Regions from separate parts of the Stenotrophomonas sp. YJH_SMC_130 genome, predicted to be linked through region 2. Evidence: predicted binding sites of a transcription regulator. Region 2 holds the regulator's gene; the other holds the start of a gene.
The links. Region 2 encodes HrcA, which represses chaperone genes, less so after heat shock. Its sites were predicted from a motif close to TTNGCACTCNNNNNNNNNGAGTGCNAA; they were not measured.

Region 1: AC5P5V_RS07070 (co-chaperone GroES) is a predicted target of HrcA. The motif match lies at 4,890-4,916, and genes of this name have one in related genera.

The regions. Positions count from the first base shown of each region.
Region 1 covers NZ_JCAFSH010000003.1:151,575-158,302, reverse strand. Annotated here, with positions in the region: gene AC5P5V_RS07090 (TlpA family protein disulfide reductase) at 1-79, opposite strand, end outside; gene AC5P5V_RS07085 (protein-disulfide reductase DsbD family protein) at 76-2,457, opposite strand; gene cutA (divalent-cation tolerance protein CutA) at 2,454-2,792, opposite strand; gene AC5P5V_RS07075 (endonuclease) at 2,861-4,651, opposite strand; gene AC5P5V_RS07070 (co-chaperone GroES) at 4,963-5,250, shown strand; gene groL (chaperonin GroEL) at 5,332-6,728, shown strand, end outside.
Region 2 covers NZ_JCAFSH010000015.1:58,349-65,076, forward strand. Annotated here, with positions in the region: gene AC5P5V_RS14995 (SGNH/GDSL hydrolase family protein) at 1-1,032, opposite strand, end outside; gene AC5P5V_RS15000 (LysR family transcriptional regulator) at 1,130-2,047, shown strand; gene recN (DNA repair protein RecN) at 2,170-3,831, opposite strand; gene hrcA (heat-inducible transcriptional repressor HrcA) at 3,947-5,011, shown strand; gene grpE (nucleotide exchange factor GrpE) at 5,075-5,590, shown strand; gene dnaK (molecular chaperone DnaK) at 5,772-6,728, shown strand, end outside.

The DNA.
Region 1 (6,728 bases), on a different contig from region 2:
CCAATCGATGCCCGGCCCACAGGCCGAGGCCGGCGGCCAGCACCGCTGTCCACAGCAGCGCTGGCCGTTGCCACTTCATCGTGCGGTGCGCAGCAGCGCTTCCTCGACCACCGCCTGGGTCAGCAGGGTCGGCAGCACGGTCGGCGGCGCGCCGGGGCCGTACACCACGTACAGCGGTACGCCCACCGCCTTGTGCTCTTCCAGGAACGTGGTGATCTGCGGGTCGACGTTGGTGTAGTCACCGCGCATGTACACCGCATTGGTGCGCTTGAGCAGTTCCTTGAACTCCGGCCGTGACAGCACCGCACGTTCGTTGGCCTTGCAGCTCACGCACCAGTCGGCGGTCATGTTGACGAACACCACGCGGTTGTCGGCGCGCAGGCGGTCCAGCAGCTGCGGCGAATACTCGACCACGTTGTCGCTGGCGGCCTGTGCGGCCCTCGCCGGCGGTGCCAGCTGGGTCACGCCCCAGGCCGGAACCAGCGCACCGATCGCCAGCAGCACGCCGAGCAGGGTCCCCGCACGCGAGCCGGTCCAGCGGTTGCGTTCAAACAGCCACAGGCCGAACGCGAACAGCAGCAGGCCGCCCAGCACCAGCGCCATGCCGTCCACGCCGCGCTGCTTGCCCAGCACCCACAGCAGCCACAGCGCAGTGGCGTACATCGGGAAGGCCAGCACGTGCTTGAGCGTTTCCATCCACGGGCCGGGCTTGGGCAGGCGGCGTGCCAGCGCTGGCACGAAGCCGATCAGCAGGAACGGCAGCGCCAGGCCCAGGCCGAGGAACAGGAACACGGTCATCGCCTTCAGCGGCGGGGCAATGAAGGCGTAGGCGATCGCACCGCCCATGAACGGGCCGACGCAGGCACTGCCGACCACGCAGGCCAGCGCACCGGTGAAGAAGTCACCGGCCGGTCCGCTGCGGCTGGCCAGCGACTGGCCAAGGTTGCCGATGCCGCCGCCGAGGGTGAACACGCCGGACAGGCTCAGGCCCACCGCGAACATGATGTAGGCCAGTGCCGCCACAACGCCCGGGTGCTGCAACTGGAAGCCGATGCCGACGGCGTTGCCGATCGCGCGCAGGCTGACCATCAATGCGCCGATCACGGCGAACGCGACCAGCACGCCCAACGTGTACCAGAGCGCGTGGCTGCGGGCGCGCTGCGGGCTTTCGCCGCTCTGCGCCAGGCTCAGCACCTTCAGCGACAGGATCGGCAGCACGCAGGGCATCAGGTTCAGCACCAGTCCACCGGCCAGCGCCAGCAGCAGCACCCAGACGAACGAACGGTCCGGGTTCGGGGTGGTCGCCGGCGGACGCGTGCGCAGCGAATTGTCACCACGCGCGTCGGTGGCGAACGCGTTGCCTGCGCCCTGGCCGCCCGTGGCGGCGGGAGTGGCGTTGCCGTCGTTGGGTACGGTCGGCAGCAGGCGCAGCGGTACGCCATTGGCGGATTCACGCGGCGTACCGGCAGCGCGCAGCGCATTGACGGCTTCCTCGCGCACTGGCGCCTGGCCGGTGCCGGCGTTGAGCTTGCCGGCCGGAATCGACAGCTTCACCCGACGGGTCATCGGCGGGTAGCAGATACCATCGGTCTGGCAGCCCTGGAAGGTCACCACCAGGGTGCTGTCGACCGCATCAGTGACGGTGCGGCGCAGCGGCAGCGGCACTTCCACCTGGTTGAAGTACACCGAGACATCGCCGAAGTGCTCGTCGCGATGCGACTGCGCGGCCGGCCAGCGCGGCTTGTCGGCGAGCACGCCGGCGCTGCCTTCCAGCTTCAGCGAAGTGCGGTCGCGGTACAGGTAGTAGCCGGGTGCCGGGCTGAAGCGCAGCAGCAGGGTGTTGCCGTCGCTGGCGATGGCATCGAAGCCGAACGCCTGTTCCGACGGCAGCGGCAGCGCCTGGCTGTTGTTGGCCGCGCCCGGCAGGCGCAGGCCACCGCTGTTGCCGGCACCGGCCAGCGGGTTGTTGAACGGACTGGCGGCACCGGTACGCGCGGCAGGCACCGCCGCCGCCGCGCCGGCACCCGGGAGGGTGACCTGCACCACGCGCTTCTGCGGCGGGTAGCAGACGCCGGCATCGGCGCAGCCCTGGTAGCGTACTTCCAGGCTGATGGTGCCGGCGGCGCCCGTCGGCGTGCCGGGCAGGGTGGCCTGCAGGCGCTCCCGATAGGTTTCGACCTCGCCGAAGAAGTCATCGTGGTGCCTGTCACCCTTGGGCATCTGCAGCGTGCCGGCATTGAATGCCGGATCCGCCTTGACGCTGGTGCGGTGGCGATACAGGTAGTAGCCCGGTGCGATCTTGAACTGCAGTTGCACCTGGCCCCGTTCGGGGGCCGTGGCGGTCAGCGCGAACGCCTGGTCCACCGGCAGCAGGTCCTTCTCATCCAGGGCCAAGGCCGGCAGCGAGAGCCACAACAGGGCGCACAAGGCAGCGCCACGCGCAAACAGAGTCTTCAATCAGTGTCCTCCCGGGTCTGTGCCCGGATCCAGTCCAGATACGCCGGCAGGCCGGCCCGGGTTTCGACCGCGATGCATTCCGGGAGTTCATACGGATGCAGTTCGACGATCCGCGCGATTGCGTCATCGACGCGGCTCGCGGTGGTCTTTACCAGCAGCTGCAGCTCGGCATCTGTGGTCACCTCGCCCTGCCAGCGGTAGGTGGACTGCGCGCCATCAAGGCGGGTCACGCACGCGGCCAGGCGCTCGCCGACCAGCGCGTGCGCAATGCGCTCGGCACTGGCCCGGTCCGGGCAGGTGGTCAACAGCAGCAGGACGGGATCGACGGTCGGCATGACCGCCGAGTATAGGGCCGCCGCCGGGTCAGGGCCCGGCGGCGGCAGTGGACCGCTGCGTTGCGCGGTCAGTTGGCCAGCTGGCAGGTGGCTGGCTTGGCCGAGGTGAACAGGGCCGGGGTCGCCCACTCGGGGTGGTCGATGAACGGGTTGCGATTGCCCTGGAAGCTGTAGACCACGTCATTGCGGGCCCGCTCGGCATCATCCGGCGGATCGGACAGGTGCCAGTCGATCAGCGTCGACAGCAGGCCCATGTAGGCCGGCGAACTGCTGGTCTTGACGATCTTGCTGCGGTCGTCGGTCAGCTCCAGGTCCGGCTCGGACTGACCGGTGGCCGCATCCTTGCCACCCTCATAGCGGATCGCCATGTACATCACCGCACGCGCCATGTCGCCCTTGCGCTTGCCCCACACCTCGAAGGTGCCGGTGTTGCCGTCCGGCGTGCGCACCCAGTTGGAATTGCCCGGGTAGCCGCCGCTGCCGCCGCCCTGCCCATTGTTGGCTTCGGTGGCACGCTCGCCGCAGCTGGCATCGCACTTGGCGAACGGCTTGTTGCCACGGTCGGCGTTCCACTGCGCGTCGGTCAGGTACAGCATGTGCGTGTCGGTGTACGGCGCGTAGGGCAGGCCCTTGTCACCGGTGGTGGTGGCAAAGCCCAGCGAGTTCGGCCAGGTGTGCTCGCGGTTGTAGGTCAGGCCGCTGCCGGTGCCCGCACGATCACTGACCTTGGCGTAGCTGCGGTTGCGGTAGGCATCGAGGATGCGGTTCGGGTTGTTCGGATCCTCGTCGGCAATTTCCAGGATGGTCCAGGTGCTGGTGCCCGAGCCGCTGTACGGGTAGGCGGTATGGCCCTTGATGGTGGCGTGCAGCGAGCAGCGCAGCTGGCTGGGGCTGCTGGTGTTGACCCTGGAGTAGTAGCCGGCCGGCACGCCCGGGTTGCCTGGGTCCGGATTGCCGCCGGTGCTGGCCACGGTGAAGGCGATGCGGCTGTCGGCGGCCGGATGCGCGCCCTGCAGGTCGGTGATGCGCGCGGCGCGGATGTCGAAGCGGCAGGCTTCACCGGCCACCAGCGCGGTATTGGTGGACAGCTTCACGCTGCGGCCGCTGGCCGGGAAGGTCAGCGGCACGCTGCCGGAGGTGCCGCAGCTCAGGGCGAAGGCGCCACTGGCCAGGTTCACCGTCTCGCTGAACACCACTTCCAGGTCGGCGGCAGCGGGGAAGGTGCTGCTGCCCTGCGCCGGGGTGGTGGTGGACACTGACGGCGGCGTGTTGGGGCCTGGCGTGCCACCGCCGCTGAAGGTCTGGCCGTTGTTGCAGCTGCCGAACGTCTGCCCGGCCGATTCGGCCCAGGTGAAGTGGGCGTACTGGCTGCCGCTGCCGGTCAGCTGCAGCGAGGTGCCCGGCGCGGTGCTGTTGCTTTCGGCCACCGGGATGTTCTGGCTGGTCATGCCGGCGGCAGGGCCACCGGAGGCGGTGATGGCGCCCTCGTAGCTGAGGAACTGGACCACCTTGCCGCTGGCATCGACCAGGGCGATGCCGTCGTTCGGACCATTCTGGAGGCCGTTGGTCGGGTAGTTGACCACGGCGATGGTGGCGCTGCCGCAGCCGGCGGCGGTGCCGGCCGGGACCGGATTGTTGGCGTAGACGGTGGCGGCCGACGGGTTGCTGCCGTTGTAGAGGTACAGGCGGTAACCGGACAGGTCCTCACCGGCAGTGGCTACGACCTCGATCGCTTCGCCGACGTCACCGGCGGCGGTGCTGTCGTCGTAGTGCAGTTCATTGATGAAGACCTCGGCCTGGACCGGCGCGGCGGCCAGCGCCAGCAGGCAGGCGGCGGCAAGCGGGGACAGCAATCGCATCGACTACTCCTTGTGATTGGGAATGCCTGACCGAGCCTAAGGCCGATCCAGTGACACTTTGTCGTAAATGAACGTCAGATATCTGACAGTGCGACGCTTGTCACCGAAATTGATCTGGACCGACGCCCTGGCCGAGGCGCGCGGGCGAAAAAATTTTTTCATTCCGCCCTTGAAAGGGGGCGGCAGGGCTCCATCTCTGCCCTGCTCCCGACGTTGTCGGGTTTCTTCACGTGCGGTTCTGGCACTCGCCTGGGGTGAGTGCTAACATCGCCGGACTTTTTTAGACCAATCAATCACTTAAGAGGTCTCCTATGAGCATCAAGCCGCTGCACGACCGCGTTGTGGTCAAGCCGATCGAAGCCGACGAAATCTCCGCCGGTGGCATCGTCATCCCCGACTCGGCCAAGGAAAAGTCCACCAAGGGTGAGGTCGTGGCCGTCGGCCCGGGCAAGCCGCTGGACAACGGCAACGTGCGCGCGCCGTCGCTGAAGGTCGGCGACAAGGTCATCTACGGCCAGTACGCCGGCAGCTCGTACAAGAGCGAAGGCGTCGAATACAAGGTCCTGCGCGAAGACGACGTGCTCGCCGTCATCGGCTGAGCCCCGGCGCGACCTGTTTCAACCTGATCCCAAACTCCCAGCCGCCGGGCATCGTCCGGCGCTACCAATGAGGTAAATGCAATGGCTGCCAAGGATATTCGTTTCGGTGAAGACGCCCGTTCGCGCATGGTGCGCGGCGTCAATGTTCTCGCCAATGCCGTCAAGGCCACCCTGGGCCCGAAGGGCCGCAACGTCGTGCTGGAAAAGAGCTTCGGCGCCCCGACCATCACCAAGGACGGCGTCTCCGTCGCCAAGGAAATCGAACTGGCTGACAAGTTCGAGAACATGGGTGCGCAGATGGTGAAGGAAGTTGCTTCGCGCACCAACGACGATGCCGGCGACGGCACCACCACCGCCACCGTGCTGGCCCAGGCCCTGATCCGCGAAGGCGCCAAGGCCGTTGCCGCCGGCATGAATCCGATGGACCTCAAGCGCGGTATCGACAAGGCCGTTTCGGCTGCCGTCGCCGAGCTGAAGAACATCTCCAAGCCGACCGCCGACGACAAGGCGATCGCCCAGGTCGGTACCATCTCGGCCAACTCGGATGAGTCGATCGGCCAGATCATCGCTGACGCGATGAAGGAAGTCGGCAAGGAAGGCGTCATCACCGTTGAAGAAGGCTCGGGCCTGGACAACGAGCTGGACGTGGTCAAGGGCATGCAGTTCGACCGCGGCTACCTGTCGCCGTACTTCATCAACAACCAGCAGTCGCAGACCGCTGACCTGGATGATCCGTTCATCCTGCTGCACGACAAGAAGATCTCCAACGTCCGTGACCTGCTGCCGGTGCTGGAAGGCGTCGCCAAGGCCGGCAAGCCGCTGCTGATCGTCGCTGAAGAAGTCGAAGGCGAAGCGCTGGCGACCCTGGTGGTCAACACCATCCGTGGCATCGTCAAGGTCGTGGCCGTCAAGGCCCCGGGCTTCGGTGACCGTCGCAAGGCGATGCTGGAAGACATGGCCGTGCTGACCGGCGGCACCGTGATCTCCGAAGAAGTCGGCCTGTCGCTGGAAAAGGCCACCATCAAGGACCTGGGCCGCGCCAAGAAGGTGCAGGTCTCCAAGGAGAACACCACCATCATCGACGGCGTCGGCGACAAGGCCAACGTTGATGCACGCGTGGCGCAGATCAAGACCCAGATCCAGGACACCTCCTCGGATTACGATCGCGAGAAGTTGCAGGAACGCGTGGCCAAGCTGGCCGGCGGCGTTGCCGTGATCAAGGTCGGCGCCTCGACCGAAATCGAAATGAAGGAAAAGAAGGATCGCGTCGACGACGCCCTGCACGCCACCCGTGCAGCCGTTGAAGAAGGCGTGGTCCCGGGCGGCGGCGTTGCCCTGGTCCGCGCGATCACCGCGCTGGCCGGCCTGAAGGGTGCCAACGAAGACCAGAACCACGGCATCCAGATCGCCCTGCGTGCGATGGAAGCCCCGCTGCGCGAGATCGTGGCCAACGCTGGCGACGAGCCGTCGGTCATCAT
Region 2 (6,728 bases):
CCGCTGGCGCAGGCCATCCTTGTCCGGGTGGTAGTAGTCGTCCAGTGGCGTGCCGGGCAGGGCGTCGGCAAACGGCGGCAGGGTGGCGCCAATGATCCGCACGCCACGGTGGCGGGCCTGTTCTGCCAGCGCGCGATACCCTGCCTGCAGTTCGGCCAGCGTGGGCCGGGCCTGGTTCCGGGCGAATGCGGTACCTGGCCAGCTGATGTCATTGATGCCGATCAGCACGATCACACTGGATACCGCAGGCTGGTCCAGCGCGTCGCGCCGGAAGCGGACCAGGGCGGATTCACCCATGCCGTCGCGCAGCAGCCGCCCCCCGGAAATGCCGGCGTTCACCACGGCTATGCCCCGCGCTGCCAGGCGCGCGGCCAGATGATCGGTCCAGCGCTGGTCCTGGTCGAGGCTGGCGGTGGCACCGTCGGTGATCGAATCCCCGATCACCACCACGCTGCGCGCGTCGGCGCCGGCCTCGACGTCAATTCCGGTCAGCAGCAGGCGGGCGGTGGTGCTGCTGGCTGCGCTCAGGTCCTGGGCCCGGCTCTGGTCGCCGGGGGCGATCCAACTGGTCTGGCGGCCTTCCCAATGGAACGTCTGAACGGTTGCCGGCCCCGGCACAAAGACGCTGACCTGCACTGCCTGGCGGTCATCCGTGGCCAGCGGGAGCGGATCGCTCAGCTGTTCCTGACCGGGCCCGATCAACACCCCGGGCTGGCCGCCGAAGCTGAGCGGTTGCGGGATGGCGCCCGCGCGTGCGGCCACGCTGGCTGCTCCGATCCGCAGCGGCTGGGTGCCGTAGGCATTGCTCAGCCGCACCCGCAGCCGCGGGCCGCCCAGGCTGATGCGCGCCGTTTGGCGGAAGGTATGGTCCTGCAGTGTGGCCGGGACCAGGGTCGGGAACAGGAAATCCGCGTTCCAGACCGGCTGCGGGCTGGCCTGCCAGCTGGCGACCCAGTGCGGGGCGGATGCGGCACTGGCGGCGCCGGACACGGCGAGCAGGGCGGTGGCGGTGAGCTGGCTCAAGCGGTTCATCGGGCAGTCCCGAGTGGAGGGACCGCCATGGTGATTCCGTGCTTATCTGTGAACTAGACTGCGCATGGACAATCATCTGTGAACTGGATTCATTGCCATGGCGCGACCTGACATCAACCGATCCGGCGAACTGGAAGTGTTCGTGCGCGTGATCGAGACCGGTGGCTTCTCCGCCGCCGCCCGAACGCTGGACATGACCCCGTCGGCGGTGAGCAAGCTGGTGGCGCGGCTGGAGCAACGGTTGGGCACGCGCCTGCTGCAACGCTCCACCCGCCAGCTGCAGCTGACCCCGGAAGGCTGCGCGTTCTACGAGCGTGGCCTGCGCGTGCTGGCCGACCTGGAGGAGGCCGAGCGTTGTGCCAGCGCCCATGCCGAGCCGCGCGGGCGGCTGCGGGTCAACTCCAACGTGCCGTTTGGCCGCCATTTCCTGTTGCCGCTGCTGCCGGCGTTCCTTGAGCGTAACCCGCAGGTGGGCGTGGACCTGACCCTCAACGACGAGGTGATCGACCTGCTGGAGCAGCGCACCGACGTGGCAGTGCGGGCCGGGCCGCTGAAGAGCTCCAGTCTGGTGGCGCGACGGCTGGGCGCGACGCGGATGATGATCGTGGCTGCACCGGCCTACGCGCAGCGGCACGGGCTGCCACGCACTGCCGAGGAGCTGCAGTCGCACAACCGGCTGGACATCGGCCACGCGCGTGCGATGCAGGGGTGGCCGTTGCTGCAGGAGGGGCGCGAGCGGATGCTGCTGCCCAGTGGCAATGCCCGCGCCAGCAACGGCGATGCGCTGCGCCAGCTGGTGCTGGGCGGGCTGGGCATGGCGCGGCTGGCGGCATTCCAGGTGCAGGAGGACATTGCTGCCGGGCGCTTGCTGCCGGTGCTGGAAGAGGCCAATCCCGGCGACCTGGAAGAGGTGCACGCGGTGTTCCTGGGGCAGGGCGGTTACCTGCCGCTGCGGGTGCGCGCGTTCCTCGATTTCCTGGTGGAGAACGTCGACCTGACGCAGCCACGGGGGTAATGCCGGCCGCTGGGGTGAGCTGTGCCACGCTGGTGCGCGGAAGCCGAGCATGGGCTCGGCGCTACACGTCGGTTCGTTCGGGAAATCCTGTAGAGCCGAGCCCGCGCTCGGCTCCGCCGGCCTCAGGCCTGCAGCAGCTTGCGGGCGGCGGCGCGCGCTTCCTTGCTCACTTCCACACCGCCGAGCATGCGCGCCAGCTCTTCCTCGCGCGCCTTGTTGTCCAGCTTTTCCACTGCGCTCTGGGTCATGCCTTCCACCGGGGCCTTGCTGACCCGGTAATGGGCATGGCCCTTGGAAGCGACCTGCGGCAGGTGGGTCACGCACAGTACCTGGCGCTTCTCGCCGAGCGCGCGCAGCTTCTGGCCGACGATGTCAGCCACCGCGCCGCCGATGCCGGAGTCGACCTCGTCAAACACCATGGTTGGCACTGCATCCAGGTCCAGCGCGGCCACTTCAATGGCCAGCGAGATGCGTGACAGTTCACCGCCCGAGGCCACCTTGCGCAGGGCGCGCGGCGGCTGGCCGGCGTTGGCCGCCACCAGGAACTCGACGCGCTCGGCACCCTGCGGGTCGGGCTTGCCGCTGTCCTGTGGCTCCAGTTCGATCAGGAACTGGCCGCCGCCCATGCCGAGCTCGGCGATGATGCCGGTGGTGGTGGCCGACAGTTCGGCAGCGGCGCTGCGGCGGCTGGCGGTCAGCACTTCAGCCCGCACGCGCCAGGCGGCGGCGGCCTTGTCGATCTCGCCGGCCAGGCGCTGCAGGCGCTCGTCGGCGCCACGCAGCTGCTCCACTTCGGCATGCATGCGCTCGCGCTGCGCGCCCAGTTCGTCCATCGGCACGCGGTGCTTGCGGGCCAGGTCGTGCAGGCGGCCGAGGCGGCGCTCGTTCTCCTCGAACTGTTCCGGGTCGGCGTCGAGATCGTCATGCACGCGGTCCAGCAGCGACAGGGCCTCGTGCAACTGGATCGAGGCGTTCTCGATCAGGCCGTCCACCTCGCCCAGCCGCGGGTCGTGTTCGATCAGGCGCGACAGCTCGTGGCGCACCTGCTGCAGCAGGTCCAGCGCGGAGCTGCCGTCATCGCCGTTGAGCTGGTTGCTGGCGGCCTGGCAGGCGCTCAGCAGGGCGCTGGCATGCGCCTGGCGGCGGTGGCTGGCGCCCAGTGCGGCAATCGATTCCGGTTCCAGGTCCTCGCGGTCCAGTTCGCGCAGCTGGTGCTCGAGGAAGCCGATCCGGTCACTGACGTCGCCCTGTTGTGACAGCGCCAGCGATTCATCGACCAGTGCCTGCCAGGCGGCGGCGGCGCGGCGCACCTGGCGGCGTTCTTCCTCGTTGCCGGCGTAGGCATCCAACAGGGCCAGCTGCGACGGGCGCGCCAGCAGCGCCTGCTGTTCATGCTGGCCGTGGATCTCCACCAGCAGCGAGGCCAGGTCGCCCAGCTGTGCCAGCGTCACCGGGCGGCCATTGATCCAGGCCCGCGAGCCGCCGTCGGCGCGGATCACGCGGCGCAGCTGGCATTGGTCCTCGTCGTCCAGCTCGTTGTCGGCCAGCCACTGGCGCGCAGCCTGAAGCTGGTCCAGCACGAACTCGGCGGAAAGCTCGGCGCGGGCGGCGCCATGGCGGACCACGCCGCTGTCGGCGCGCAGGCCGGACAGGAAGCCCAGCGCGTCGACCATCAGCGACTTGCCGGCGCCGGTCTCGCCTGAAACCACGGTCATGCCTGGCCCGAACTCCAGTTCGGTGGCGCGGACGACGGCGAAATCCTTGATCGAAAGATGTCTGAGCATGGGTAAGGGGGTGTCAGCAGCCGCGCAACGCTAGCACGCGGGCGCGGGAGGTCCAATGACTTGCCAAGGCGATGCGCCGCCATTATCTAGTGTCCGTGTCTCACAGGTTGATTCCATGCACGGTTCTCCCGACCAGCTTGCCCCGCGTGCGCGCCACCTGCTGCGCACGCTGATCGCGCGATACATCCAGGACGGCGAGCCGGTCGGCTCGCAGACGCTGGCGCGCGTGGCCGGCCTGGAGGTCAGCCCGGCCACCATCCGCAACATCCTGGGCGACCTGGAGGATCTGGGCCTGCTGGCCTCGCCACATACCTCGGCCGGCCGCGTCCCGACCGCGCATGGCTATCGGGTGTTCGTCGACAGCCTGCTGCAGATGCAGCCGCCGGGCGAGGGCGAGCTGGCCCGGTTGCGCCAGGAGCTGGCCGGCGGCGGCAGTACCCAGGCCCTGCTCGGCAGCGCCTCGGAGCTGCTGTCGGCGATGAGCCACTTCGTCGGCGTGGTCAGCGCACCGCGGCGCGAGCAGTTCGCCTTCCGCCAGATCGATTTCGTGGCGCTGGACGGGCGCCGGGTGCTGGCGATCCTGGTATTTGCCGACAACGAGGTGCAGAACCGGGTGATCGAGACCCGGCAGGAGTTTGCGCCGGGCCAGCTGGAGCAGGTCGCCAACTACCTCAATGCGCATTTCGCCGGCCTGCCGATGGCCGAGATCCGTACCCGCCTGCTGCTGGAGCTGCGCGACGCCCGGTCCGAACTGGAGCAGTTGCTGGCCCACAGCATCGAACTGGCCGAGCAGGCCCTGCAGCCGGCGGCCGACGACATGCTGGTGGCCGGGCAGACCCGCTTGATGGGCGTGCAGGACCTGTCCGACCTGGAGCGCCTGCGCGAACTGTTCGAGCTGTTCTCCAGCAAGCGCGAGATCCTGCAGCTGCTGGAGCGGACCATCCAGGCGCCGGGGGTGCGCATCTTCATCGGCGAAGAGACCGGAATGATGCCGCTGCAGGGCGTCTCGCTGGTCACCGCCCCGTATACCGCCAATGGCCAGGTGCTGGGCGTGCTGGGCGTGATCGGTCCCAAGCGGATGGCCTACGACCGGGTGATCCCGCTGGTCCAGGCCACCGCCGATGTGCTTGGCGCGGCCTTTTCGCCGGCCGGACGCACGCCGGGAACATCCGACGCTTGAAACGCAGCATCCCGCCCACACTAGGGTGGGTGGAGGCGGAGAGTGACCGCCAGGGACCCAGACATGAACCACGAACATCCAGATATCGAATCCCAGCAGAGTGCCGCCGATGCGGCTGCCACCGCCGGCGTCAACGACGAAGTCGAGCGTCTGCGCGCCGAAGTCGAGCAGGTCAAGGCCGATGCGCTGCGTGAGCGCGCCGACCTGGAAAACCAGCGCAAGCGCGTTGCCCGTGACATCGAGCAGGCCCGCAAGTTCGCCAACGAGAAGCTGCTGGGTGAGCTGTTGCCGGTGTTCGACAGCCTGGATGCCGGCCTGAAGGCCGCCGGCGACGACCCGCACCCGCTGCGCGAAGGCCTGGAGCTGACCTACAAGCAGCTGCTCAAGGTCGCTGCCGACAACGGCCTGGTCCTGCTGGACCCGATCGGCCAGCCGTTCAACCCGGAGCACCACCAGGCCATCAGCCAGGCGCCGACCCCGGGCGCTGCCCCGGGCAGCGTGGTGACCGTGTTCCAGAAGGGCTACCTGCTCAACGAGCGCCTGCTGCGGCCGGCGCTGGTGGTGGTGGCCGCCGACTGACCCTGCCGGGCCGGGCGGCGGGAATGACCTGCGACCCGGCCCGACGCTGAACGCGCCGGGCGACCGGAAACACAGCGTTCGGGAGGTGGCTTGAATGTTCCACGGGCCTCCCCCACATCGTATTCATCCACCGGCCGAACGGCCGGACTGACCCCAACAAGCATCCTCAGGAGTCTCCCCCATGGGCAAGATCATTGGTATCGACCTCGGCACCACCAACTCGTGCGTGGCGATCATGGACGGCGGCAAGGCCCGCGTCATCGAGAATTCGGAAGGCGATCGCACCACCCCGTCGATCGTCGCCTACACCAAGGACGGCGAAGTCCTGGTCGGTGCCTCGGCCAAGCGCCAGGCCGTGACCAACCCGAAGAACACCTTCTACGCGGTGAAGCGCCTGATCGGCCGCAAGTTCACCGACGGTGAGGTGCAGAAGGACATTGCCCACGTCCCGTACAGCATCCTCGCCCATGACAATGGCGATGCCTGGGTCGCCACCAGCGACGGCAAGAAGATGGCCCCGCAGGAAATCTCGGCCAAGGTGCTGGAGAAGATGAAGAAGACCGCCGAGGACTTCCTCGGTGAGAAGGTCACCGAAGCGGTCATCACCGTGCCGGCCTACTTCAACGACAGCCAGCGCCAAGCCACCAAGGACGCCGGCCGCATCGCCGGCCTGGACGTCAAGCGCATCATCAATGAGCCGACCGCGGCTGCACTGGCCTATGGCCTGGACAAGGGCGACAACAAGGATCGCAAGATCGTGGTGTACGACCTGGGCGGCGGTACCTTCGACGTGTCGATCATCGAGATTGCCACGGTCGACGGTGAAAAGCAGTTCGAAGTGTTGGCCACCAACGGCGACACTTTCCTGGGCGGTGAGGACTTTGACAAGCGGGTTATTGACTACCTTGTGGATGAGTTCAATAAGGAGCAGGGCATCGACCTGCGCAAGGATCCGCTGGCCCTGCAGCGCCTGAAGGACGCCGCAGAACGCGCCAAGATCGAGCTGTCCAGCGCCCAGCAGACCGAAGTGAACCTGCCGTACGTCACCGCTGACGCGTCGGGTCCGAAGCACCTGAACATCAAGCTGACCCGTGCCAAGCTGGAAGCCCTGGTGGACGACCTGATCAAGAAGTCGATC